3 regions of the Klebsiella variicola genome follow, and region 3 is predicted to be linked to each of the others. Evidence: predicted binding sites of a transcription regulator. Region 3 holds the regulator's gene; each other region holds the start of a gene.
What was found. Region 3 encodes CRP, which controls carbon source genes, mostly activating them, when cyclic AMP is high. Its sites were predicted from a motif close to ATGTGANNNNNNTCACAT; they were not measured.

Region 1 (3,113 bases), 380 kb from region 3:
CTACGCCTTCATGGGCGACGGCTGCATGATGGAAGGCATTTCTCACGAAGTGTGCTCCCTGGCCGGGACCCTGAAGCTGGGCAAACTGGTGGCCTTCTATGATGACAACGGCATCTCCATCGACGGCCACGTTGAAGGCTGGTTCACCGACGATACCGCGAAACGCTTTGAAGCCTACGGCTGGCACGTGGTGCGCGGCGTGGACGGTCACGACGCTGACGCCATCAAACGCGCAGTAGAAGAAGCGCGTGCGGTCACCGACAAACCGTCCCTGCTGATGTGCAAAACCATCATTGGTTTTGGTTCGCCGAACAAAGCCGGTACCCACGACTCCCACGGCGCACCGCTGGGCGACGCAGAAATCGCGCTGACCCGCGAAGCGCTGGGCTGGAAACACGCGCCGTTTGACATCCCGTCTGACATCTATGCGCAGTGGGATGCCAAAGAAGCCGGCCAGGCGAAAGAAGCGGCGTGGAATGAGAAGTTTGCTGCCTACGCGAAAGCCTTCCCGCAGGAAGCGGCCGAATTCACCCGTCGTATGAAAGGTGAGATGCCGTCTGACTTCGACGCCAAAGCTAACGAGTTCATCGCGAAGCTGCAGGCTAACCCGGCGAAAATCGCCAGCCGTAAAGCGTCGCAGAATGCTATCGAAGCCTTCGGCCCGCTGCTGCCGGAATTCCTCGGCGGCTCCGCTGACCTGGCGCCGTCCAACCTGACCCTGTGGTCTGGTTCTAAGCCGATCAACGAAGACACCGCGGGTAACTACATTCATTACGGCGTGCGTGAATTCGGTATGACCGCTATCGCCAACGGTATCGCGCTGCACGGCGGTTTCCTGCCGTACACCTCCACCTTCCTGATGTTCGTGGAATACGCGCGTAATGCGGTACGTATGGCCGCGCTGATGAAACAGCGTCAGGTGATGGTCTACACCCACGACTCCATCGGTCTGGGTGAAGACGGCCCGACTCACCAGCCGGTAGAGCAGGTGGCTTCCCTGCGCGTGACGCCGAACATGTCCACCTGGCGTCCGTGTGACCAGGTTGAATCCGCGATTGCGTGGAAATATGGCGTAGAGCGTCAGGACGGCCCGACCGCGCTGATCCTCTCCCGTCAGAACCTGGCGCAGCAGGAGCGTACCGCAGAGCAGCTGGCAAACGTCGCTCGCGGCGGTTACGTGCTGAAAGATTGTGCCGGCCAGCCGGAGCTGATCTTCATCGCCACCGGTTCCGAAGTGGAGCTGGCAGTGGCCGCGTGGGACAAACTGACTGCCGAAGGCGTGAAGGCGCGCGTGGTCTCCATGCCGTCCACCGACGCGTTCGACAAGCAGGATGCCGCTTATCGTGAATCCGTACTGCCGAAAGCCGTTTCTGCCCGCGTCGCGGTAGAAGCCGGTATCGCTGACTACTGGTTCAAATACGTTGGCCTGAACGGCGCTATCGTTGGCATGACCACCTTCGGTGAGTCTGCGCCGGCTGAGCAGCTGTTCGAAGAGTTCGGCTTCACCGTCGACAACGTGGTCGCTAAAGCGAAAGCGCTGCTGTAATGGCTGGTACGGTGCGGGCTGATGCCCTCACCCCAACCCTCTCCTGTGGGAGAGGGTGCAAACACCAAAAACGGTAACCCCTGGGTTACCGTTTTGCTGTTACCTCGCCACCCGGCTTTTTGTATGCACTATTCTTCGAACATGTAACCACCCTGTGAATTATTCCAAAAGAAATGTGACACAAGTCATATAGCTGGTTTATTGCGCTGGACAAACATTCCTTTTATTCCTTGTTTCGCTTATTCTAGCTGAAGCGTTTCAGTCGTTTAAATGTTCGACAATTAATCAATCAGTCGCAGTTTGCAGCTGGTAAGGTTCCCCTCAGAGCGTTGCTGGATTACTCTGTCAGCCACCTCAAAAAAGGGTCAGCCTTGCAGGAGATCTATGACCATTCGCATCGCGATTAATGGCTTCGGTCGTATTGGACGCAACGTGGTTCGTGCGCTATATGAGTCCGGGCGTCGTGCGGAAATCACCGTGGTGGCAATCAATGAGCTGGCGGATGCGGCAGGGATCGCGCATTTGTTGAAATATGATACCAGCCATGGCCGCTTCGCCTGGGATGTCCGTCAGGAGCGCGAACAGCTGTTTGTTGGCGATGATGCCATCCGCCTGCTACACGAGCCGACCATTGCGGCGCTGCCGTGGCGCGAGCTGGCGGTAGACGTGGTGCTCGACTGCACCGGCGTATACGGGAGTCGTGAACACGGCGAAGCCCATCTGCAGGCTGGCGCGAAGAAAGTGCTCTTCTCCCATCCTGGCGGCAACGATCTCGACGCGACGGTGGTCTATGGCGTCAATCAGGATGAGCTCCGCGCCGAGCACCGCATTGTCTCCAACGCCTCCTGCACCACCAACTGCATTATTCCGATCATTAAACTGTTAGATGATGCCTATGGCATTGAGTCCGGCACCGTCACCACCATTCATTCGGCGATGCATGACCAGCAGGTGATTGACGCCTACCATCCGGATCTGCGGCGTACCCGCGCGGCCAGCCAGTCGATCATTCCGGTGGATACCAAACTGGCGGCAGGGATCACCCGTATTTTCCCGCAGTTTAATGACCGTTTTGAAGCGATTGCCGTGCGGGTGCCGACGATAAACGTGACGGCAATTGACCTGAGCGTGACGGTGAAAAAACCGGTAAAAGCATGTGAAGTCAACCAGTTGCTGCAAAAAGCAGCACAAGGTGCATTTCATGGTATAGTTGACTATACGGAATTACCGTTGGTCTCGACAGATTTTAACCACGATCCGCACAGTGCTATTGTTGATGGCACGCAAACCCGGGTCAGTGGCGCGCATCTGATCAAAACGCTGGTCTGGTGCGATAACGAATGGGGCTTTGCTAACCGAATGCTCGACACGACGTTAGCGATGGCGGCTATTGGTTTCAGGTTCGACGCATAAACGTCGACAAAACTTTATGAATCAACGAGAGGATTCACCATGTCTGTAATTAAGATGACCGATCTGGATCTGGCTGGTAAACGCGTTTTTATCCGTGCGGATCTGAACGTACCAGTTAAAGACGGGAAAGTAACCAGCGACGCACGTATCCGTG
Region 2 (3,113 bases), 2.5 Mb from region 3:
CTTGCGCCACCACGGCAAGCAGCGCCAGCAGTGCGGGCAGCGCCTGAATATAGAGAATTTTGCGGCTGGCGGTTAGCGCGCCGAAAATCCCGGCGACCAGCACGCAGGCCAGGAAAAAGATAACCACCTGCACCCCCGGCGCCCCCAGCCACAGCCCCCACGCCAGGCCGGCGGCCAGAAAACCGTTATACAACCCCTGGTTGGCCGCCAGCACCCGGGTCTCCCGGGCGAAATCGGCGCTGAGGTTAAAGGCCCGGCGCCCGGCGGGGGCTTCCCAGAGAAACATCTCCAGCACCAGGATGGCGAGATGAATAATAGCGACCAGCGCAACGAGGAGAGTGGCTAACACAGCAGTCCTTAATCAATAAGATGAATGTGTCTGCAGTATAGCTGCAAGCGCTAACGAAGCGGGAGCGCCGCTGCTATAGTGCAGATAGGGTCATGTTTTCTGCCGCGACCAGCGTCGGTTATCTGATTGCCCTTCGGTTTAGTTTAGCGGTGCTAGTATGCCGGGTTCTTTTTTACGGGTGTGGTGTAGGTTGCTGAATGTTAAATAAATTATGGATTTTGTTATCAGGGCTACTGGTGGTTGCCATGCCGTCGGCGCAGGCCGGGGAATTAAACCTCTATTCGATGAATACCGGCTCCTATGTTTATCATATGACCGGTAACCACGGACAATATAACGAGCATTTCAATAACAATTTTTTCTCGGTGGAGCGCAAGTTTTCTCAGGATTCAAAATACAGCGTGCTGGTCGGAACGATGAAAAACAGCTTTGACGATCGCTGTTTGACCCTCGGCGTGCGCCGCGACTGGCTGAAAAACGATACCGGCTGGGTGCTGAAAGGGGTGTATGCCTATACCGGGGAATTTTTCTTTGACGCCTTCAGCCACTGTGGGGATTCCGGCACCTACCGCACCGCCAAAAAAATCACCGGCGTCGGTTTTTCGCCCTACCTCTATCATGGTCTGCAATATAACTTCACCGATTATTTCGGTGTGGAAGGCGGCATTATTGTGCCGGCGATCTTTGTGATGAGTATTCAGTGGAGCTTTCGCTAGCCGCTTTATTATCCGGGAAAAGAGCAGGCCGCCTCAGGTGGCCTGCTACTGATGACCTGGCGGCAGGAATTAATGGAAGCCGAGACGGATCAGATCTAACGGGCAAAAGCGGCCCTCGCAGCCGTCGATTTCAACGCAGTCCGCCCGGCGAAGCTGCTCGGCGGTTTTCCCTTCACCATGGATAGCTTTAATCACGCCTGTTGTGCCGTTACCGGCGATCATTACCATGCTGCCGGTAGCAATAGCGTTACGATTACGGTCATAGGTTTTCATGGTCTCCTCCTCAATAAACCAGGGTAAGCAATGATTAAGCGGCTAAAGTAATACGCTTTTTTTCCTAAAAAAGTTTTGAGGATAATCAAATTTATTTTAATAACTCCGGAGCGAAAAGGGCCACAAGTCCCCTCTATTCGCGCCGATCGCATCGCCTGCGTGGCGCGCGACACTGACGGCAATATGTCATTCAGGTTACTGTTTTATGACCAGATTATTAACCTTGCCAGCCCGAGGAAAATAGCGAAAGATGGCGCTATTCGGGCATCAACAGTGCCAGTGCGTGTCCTGAGGGAGCCATGAGTCAAGACGTCACCGCGAAGATGTTAAAGCCCGATTTTGATAGTGAAGTTTCCGGTCTGGTGCATGGTTATCTGTTTCATGAACAGCGCCCCCCGCAGCCCATCGCCTCTGGCGAGGTGTGCGCCCGTTATCAGGCGCTCGCCGATGACAAGGCGTTTATCTGGTTACACCTGAATCTCAATCATGCCACCGCCGAAAAATGGTTAACCAGCCACTTTCCGGTGGCGGACTTTTTCTTCGAGGAGATCCGCAGCGGCTCGCACACCACCCGCATTGAGCGACAGGGGGAGAATCTGTTCGCTGTGCTCAACGATGTGCTGTTTCGTCCGCAGGATACCAGTGCGGAAACCGCCACGCTGTGGCTCTACTGTAGCCCTAAGCTGGTGGTGACGGCGCGCTTCAAACCGTTGCGGTTTATCGAATGGATGCTGCCGCGTCTGCAGACGCTCAGGGTGAATACCTCTACCGAGCTGCTGGCTTTTCTGCTGGAGGAGCAGGAGGAGGTGCTGGAGCAGGTCGTCCGCCAGGCCAGCCGCCATGTCGACCTTATTGAAGAGCGTCTCCTGAGCAATCACGTGCAGCGCAACCGGGCCGATCTGGCACGGCTGCGGCGGATGCTTTTGCGTTTTCAGCGGCTGCTGGCGCCGGAGCCGGCGGCGATGTTCCGTCTGCTTAACCGGCCGCCGGCGTGGATGGATCGTGCAGTGGTGCAGGCGTTTCGTCAGTTCACCGAAGAGTTTAGCGTGGTGCTCAACGACCTGTCCGGCCTGATCGAGCGTATCAGTCTGCTGCAGGAGGAGATTGGCGCCCGCCAGCTGGAGCAGAGCAACCGCACCCTCTACACCCTGACGGTGATCACCGTTCTCGCGCTGCCGATTAACATCGTCGCCGGTTTCTTCGGCATGAACGTCGGCGGGATCCCGCTGGCGAGCAACCACCACGGGTTTATTCTGCTGGTGGTGATAGTCGCCATCTTTACCCTCGGCGCCGGCTACCTGGCATTCCGCCGGCGCGATGACCTGTAGATTGCGCGTCGAATCAGCTGAGGCTGCGCAGGGCGGCAATCAGTCCTTCGACACCGCGTTCCAGCTTCTCGCGCGGGCAGCCGACGTTGAGGCGCAGAAAGCCGTTGCCCTCAGGACCATAGGTATAACCCGGCATAATCGCCACCTTCTGTTCGGCGATCAGCGCCTGCTGTAGCGCGTGGTCGTCGATGTTCAGGGGGCGCAGGTCGATCCACGCCAGGTAGGTGGCCTCCGGCGGCTGCCAGCAGAGTGCGGGGAAGGCATTGTTAAGCGTAGCGGCGACATAGCGCATATTCGCCTGCAGATAGTCACGCAAGGCGTCGAGCCAGGGAGCCCCGTCGCGGTAGGCGGCGATATGGGCGACCAGCGCCGGCACGGAGGGAGAAGAGAGCCCGTCGCGGGCCTTCAGCGCCTGCAGGTAGCTGTCGCGCGCGTTCGCCTCGGGGA
Region 3 (3,113 bases):
CGAAGAGCACCGTCATCAGGATCCAGTAGGGCTTCGGCAAATGCAGGGCGTTGCCCATCAGGCTGGCGACGCTCAGCATGACGCTGATGCGCGCGGCATTGCGCAGTGCGGGTGATTTCAGCGACAGATAGTTCTTTAGCGCGGGAAACAGCGGTAAACGACGCTCTTTGTCGGCCATCAGATCCCGGGCATACAGGGGGCGCTGGGTATGCAGCACCCGGGCGATACGGCTAAAGTGCCAGGCGCAGAACTGACCGACCGGGTTGTCCGGATGCTGGCGGGCGATCTTTTCCAGAGCCTCAATCTGTTTATCCATCTGAAAACGCTGCGGAAAGCGATGATAGAGAATATCATCCGCCAGCACGCGCAGGCGGGCAGCGACGGTTTGCGCATTCCAGCGGATCACCGCTTCGGCATGGCTGCGTTCCACCAGCTTTTGTACCTCTTCTGGCTGATGCAGGCTAACCGAAATATGTTCCTGTAGATCCAGCCCAACCTGGAACGCCCGCAGCAGACGCTTGTGGTCGTTGCGTTGGTTGGCGGCCAGCATATGCATCTGCTGATAGCACTGGGTAATCAGGTCGACTACCTTCTGCTGGCGGGTGAGCAGCGGCGGCAGGGCGGTCGACGGATCGGTATGCTGGGTCAACAGACTGTATTTGGCTTCACAATAGTCAGCCAGTTCCCGGTAAAGCAGGCTGAGCGACTCCCGCAGCGGCTGTTCGCGCCACAGCCAGAACCAGAGCCAGTTAAACACGCCGTACCACAGCGTACCGAAAGCGTAGATCAGCAGTGGTTCCCAGATGGGCATATTGCCCGCCAGGCTCAGGGTAAAGATAGCGGCGATCAGCGACGCGGGCAGCAGGCGCGCGTGCAGCGAACTGATCTCCGCGGTGACGCCGAGCAATAGCGCCAGGCCGCTGAGAATAAGCGGCAGGGGAATGGCCTGAGCGAGCAGCAACTGCACCACCAGACTGCATCCGGCAAACAGACAGCCGCCGATAATCAGACGTTTGAAAAAGCGCTTATGTGGGGTATCAAGACCGGCAATGTTGCAGCAGGCGGGCACTAAGGAAAACAACAGCCCCTGCTGGAGATGGCCGAGCAGAAGACCGATGGCCACAGGCAGACACAGCACCAGCGTTTGCCGCAGTGCATAGTTGACTTCCGGGTGGTAAATCAGCCTGCGCCACATGAGGGAAAAACAAGAACGGCGTACTGCAGGAGCAATACGCCGCTTAGCAACTTAACGGGTGCCGTAGACGACGATAGTTTTACCGTGTGCGGAAATCAGGTTCTGATCTTCCAGCATTTTCAAAATACGGCCAACCGTTTCACGAGAGCAGCCGACGATCTGACCAATTTCCTGACGGGTAATTTTAATTTGCATACCGTCCGGGTGGGTCATGGCATCGGGTTGCTTCGCCAGGTTCAGCAGCGTCTGGGCGATACGGCCCGTCACGTCGAGGAAGGCGAGGTTGCCCACTTTCTCAGACGTGACCTGCAGACGGCGAGCCATTTGCGAAGAGAGGCGCATCAGAATGTCCGGGTTAACCTGGATCAGCTGACGGAATTTCTTATAAGAGATTTCGGCCACTTCACATGCGGTTTTCGCCCGTACCCAGGCGCTACGCTCCTGACCCTCTTCAAACAGGCCTAATTCACCGATGAAATCGCCCTGGTTGAGGTAGGAGAGGATCATCTCTTTACCTTCTTCATCCTTGATGAGTACAGCCACGGAGCCTTTAACGATGTAGTACAGCGTTTCTGCTTTTTCACCCTGGTGGATCAGCGTGCTCTTTGATGGGTACTTATGAATGTGGCAATGAGACAAGAACCATTCAAGGGTAGGGTCTGTTTGCGGTTTGCCAAGCACCATGCGCGGTTATCCTCTGTTATAAGCTATCTCCGGGCGCCGACACTACACGGCGTCCGGGCATGCAATCGTATTGTTTCCCTATACCTGGGAAGCTGGCTGATGATTTTTCGACAGCCCGTAATGTGAACTCCTCTGCATACATGCAGTACATCAATGTAATACTGTAGCATCCAGACTGTTTTAGCATAGCTTTCGCCGCATGTCTCCTGGTGTCTCGCTTCAGCATGACGCAGGTCGCCTTCCGTTGCGAGAATTGTTATGTGCGCGTAATCTGACAGGAAAATTGCGATACTGGAGTTAAATTTTATGCAAGCGCGTGTGAAATGGGTTGAAGGGTTAACCTTTATCGGGGAGTCCGCGTCAGGACACCAGATTCTGATGGATGGCAACTCCGGGGATAAGGCACCCAGCCCGATGGAGATGGTGCTGATGGCGGCGGGCGGTTGCAGTGCGATCGATGTGGTTTCTATTCTGCAAAAAGGTCGCCATGAGGTGACCAACTGCGAAGTGAAGCTGACGTCGGAGCGCCGCGAAGAGGCGCCGCGTCTGTTTACGCATATTAATCTGCACTTTATCGTCACCGGTAAGGCGCTGAAAGATGCCGCGGTCTCCCGGGCGGTGGATCTGTCGGCAGAGAAATACTGCTCGGTGGCGCTGATGCTGGAAAAAGCGGTGAAGATCACCCACTCCTATGAAGTGATCGAGGCGTAGTCTTCGCCTGCCGTTGTGAAGCATCTCAACCCCGGCCTGGCCGGGGTTTTTTCTGTTAGCCGATCTTGCGGCCTTCCATCAGGCGCTCGACCAGCGGCGTCATGATAAGCTCCATCGCCAGCCCCATTTTACCGCCCGGCACCACCAGCGTGTTCATGTGCGAGATAAACGACCCCTGCAGCATCGCCAGCAGCCAGGGGAAGTCGATATTCTGCAGGTTACGGAAATGGATCACCACAAAGCTCTCGTCCAGCGAGGGAATAGTTTTCGCGGCAAACGGGTTGGAAGTGTCTACCGTCGGCACGCGCTGAAAGTTGATATGGGTGCGGGAAAATTGCGGGGTAATGAAGTTGATGTAGTCTTCCATCGAGCGGACGACTGAGTCCATCACCGCCTCCCGGGAGTGGCCGCGCTCGCTGGTGTCGCGAATAAGCTTTTGGATCCACTCGAGGTTAACGATAGGCACTACGCCGACCAGCAGGTCGACATGGCTGGCGACATCATGATGCGGCGTGACAACCCC

Region 1: epd (erythrose-4-phosphate dehydrogenase) is a predicted target of CRP. The motif match lies at 1,720-1,737, and genes of this name have one in related genera.
Region 2: ydfZ (putative selenium delivery protein YdfZ) is a predicted target of CRP. The motif match lies at 1,412-1,429, and genes of this name have one in related genera.

Annotation. Positions count from the first base shown of each region.
Region 1 is NZ_CP010523.2:793,773-796,885, forward strand. It holds gene tkt (transketolase) at 1-1,546, shown strand, start outside; gene epd (erythrose-4-phosphate dehydrogenase) at 1,931-2,959, shown strand; gene pgk (phosphoglycerate kinase) at 2,999-3,113, shown strand, end outside.
Region 2 is NZ_CP010523.2:2,923,284-2,926,396, reverse strand. It holds gene SP68_RS13795 (DUF1304 domain-containing protein) at 1-349, opposite strand, end outside; gene SP68_RS13790 (hypothetical protein) at 586-1,065, shown strand; gene ydfZ (putative selenium delivery protein YdfZ) at 1,135-1,338, opposite strand; gene SP68_RS13780 (CorA family divalent cation transporter) at 1,638-2,666, shown strand; gene SP68_RS13775 (MalY/PatB family protein) at 2,680-3,113, opposite strand, start outside.
Region 3 is NZ_CP010523.2:411,647-414,759, forward strand. It holds gene SP68_RS01835 (YccS/YhfK family putative transporter) at 1-1,195, opposite strand, end outside; gene crp (cAMP-activated global transcriptional regulator CRP) at 1,247-1,879, opposite strand; gene SP68_RS01845 (OsmC family protein) at 2,186-2,590, shown strand; gene SP68_RS01850 (phosphoribulokinase) at 2,646-3,113, opposite strand, start outside.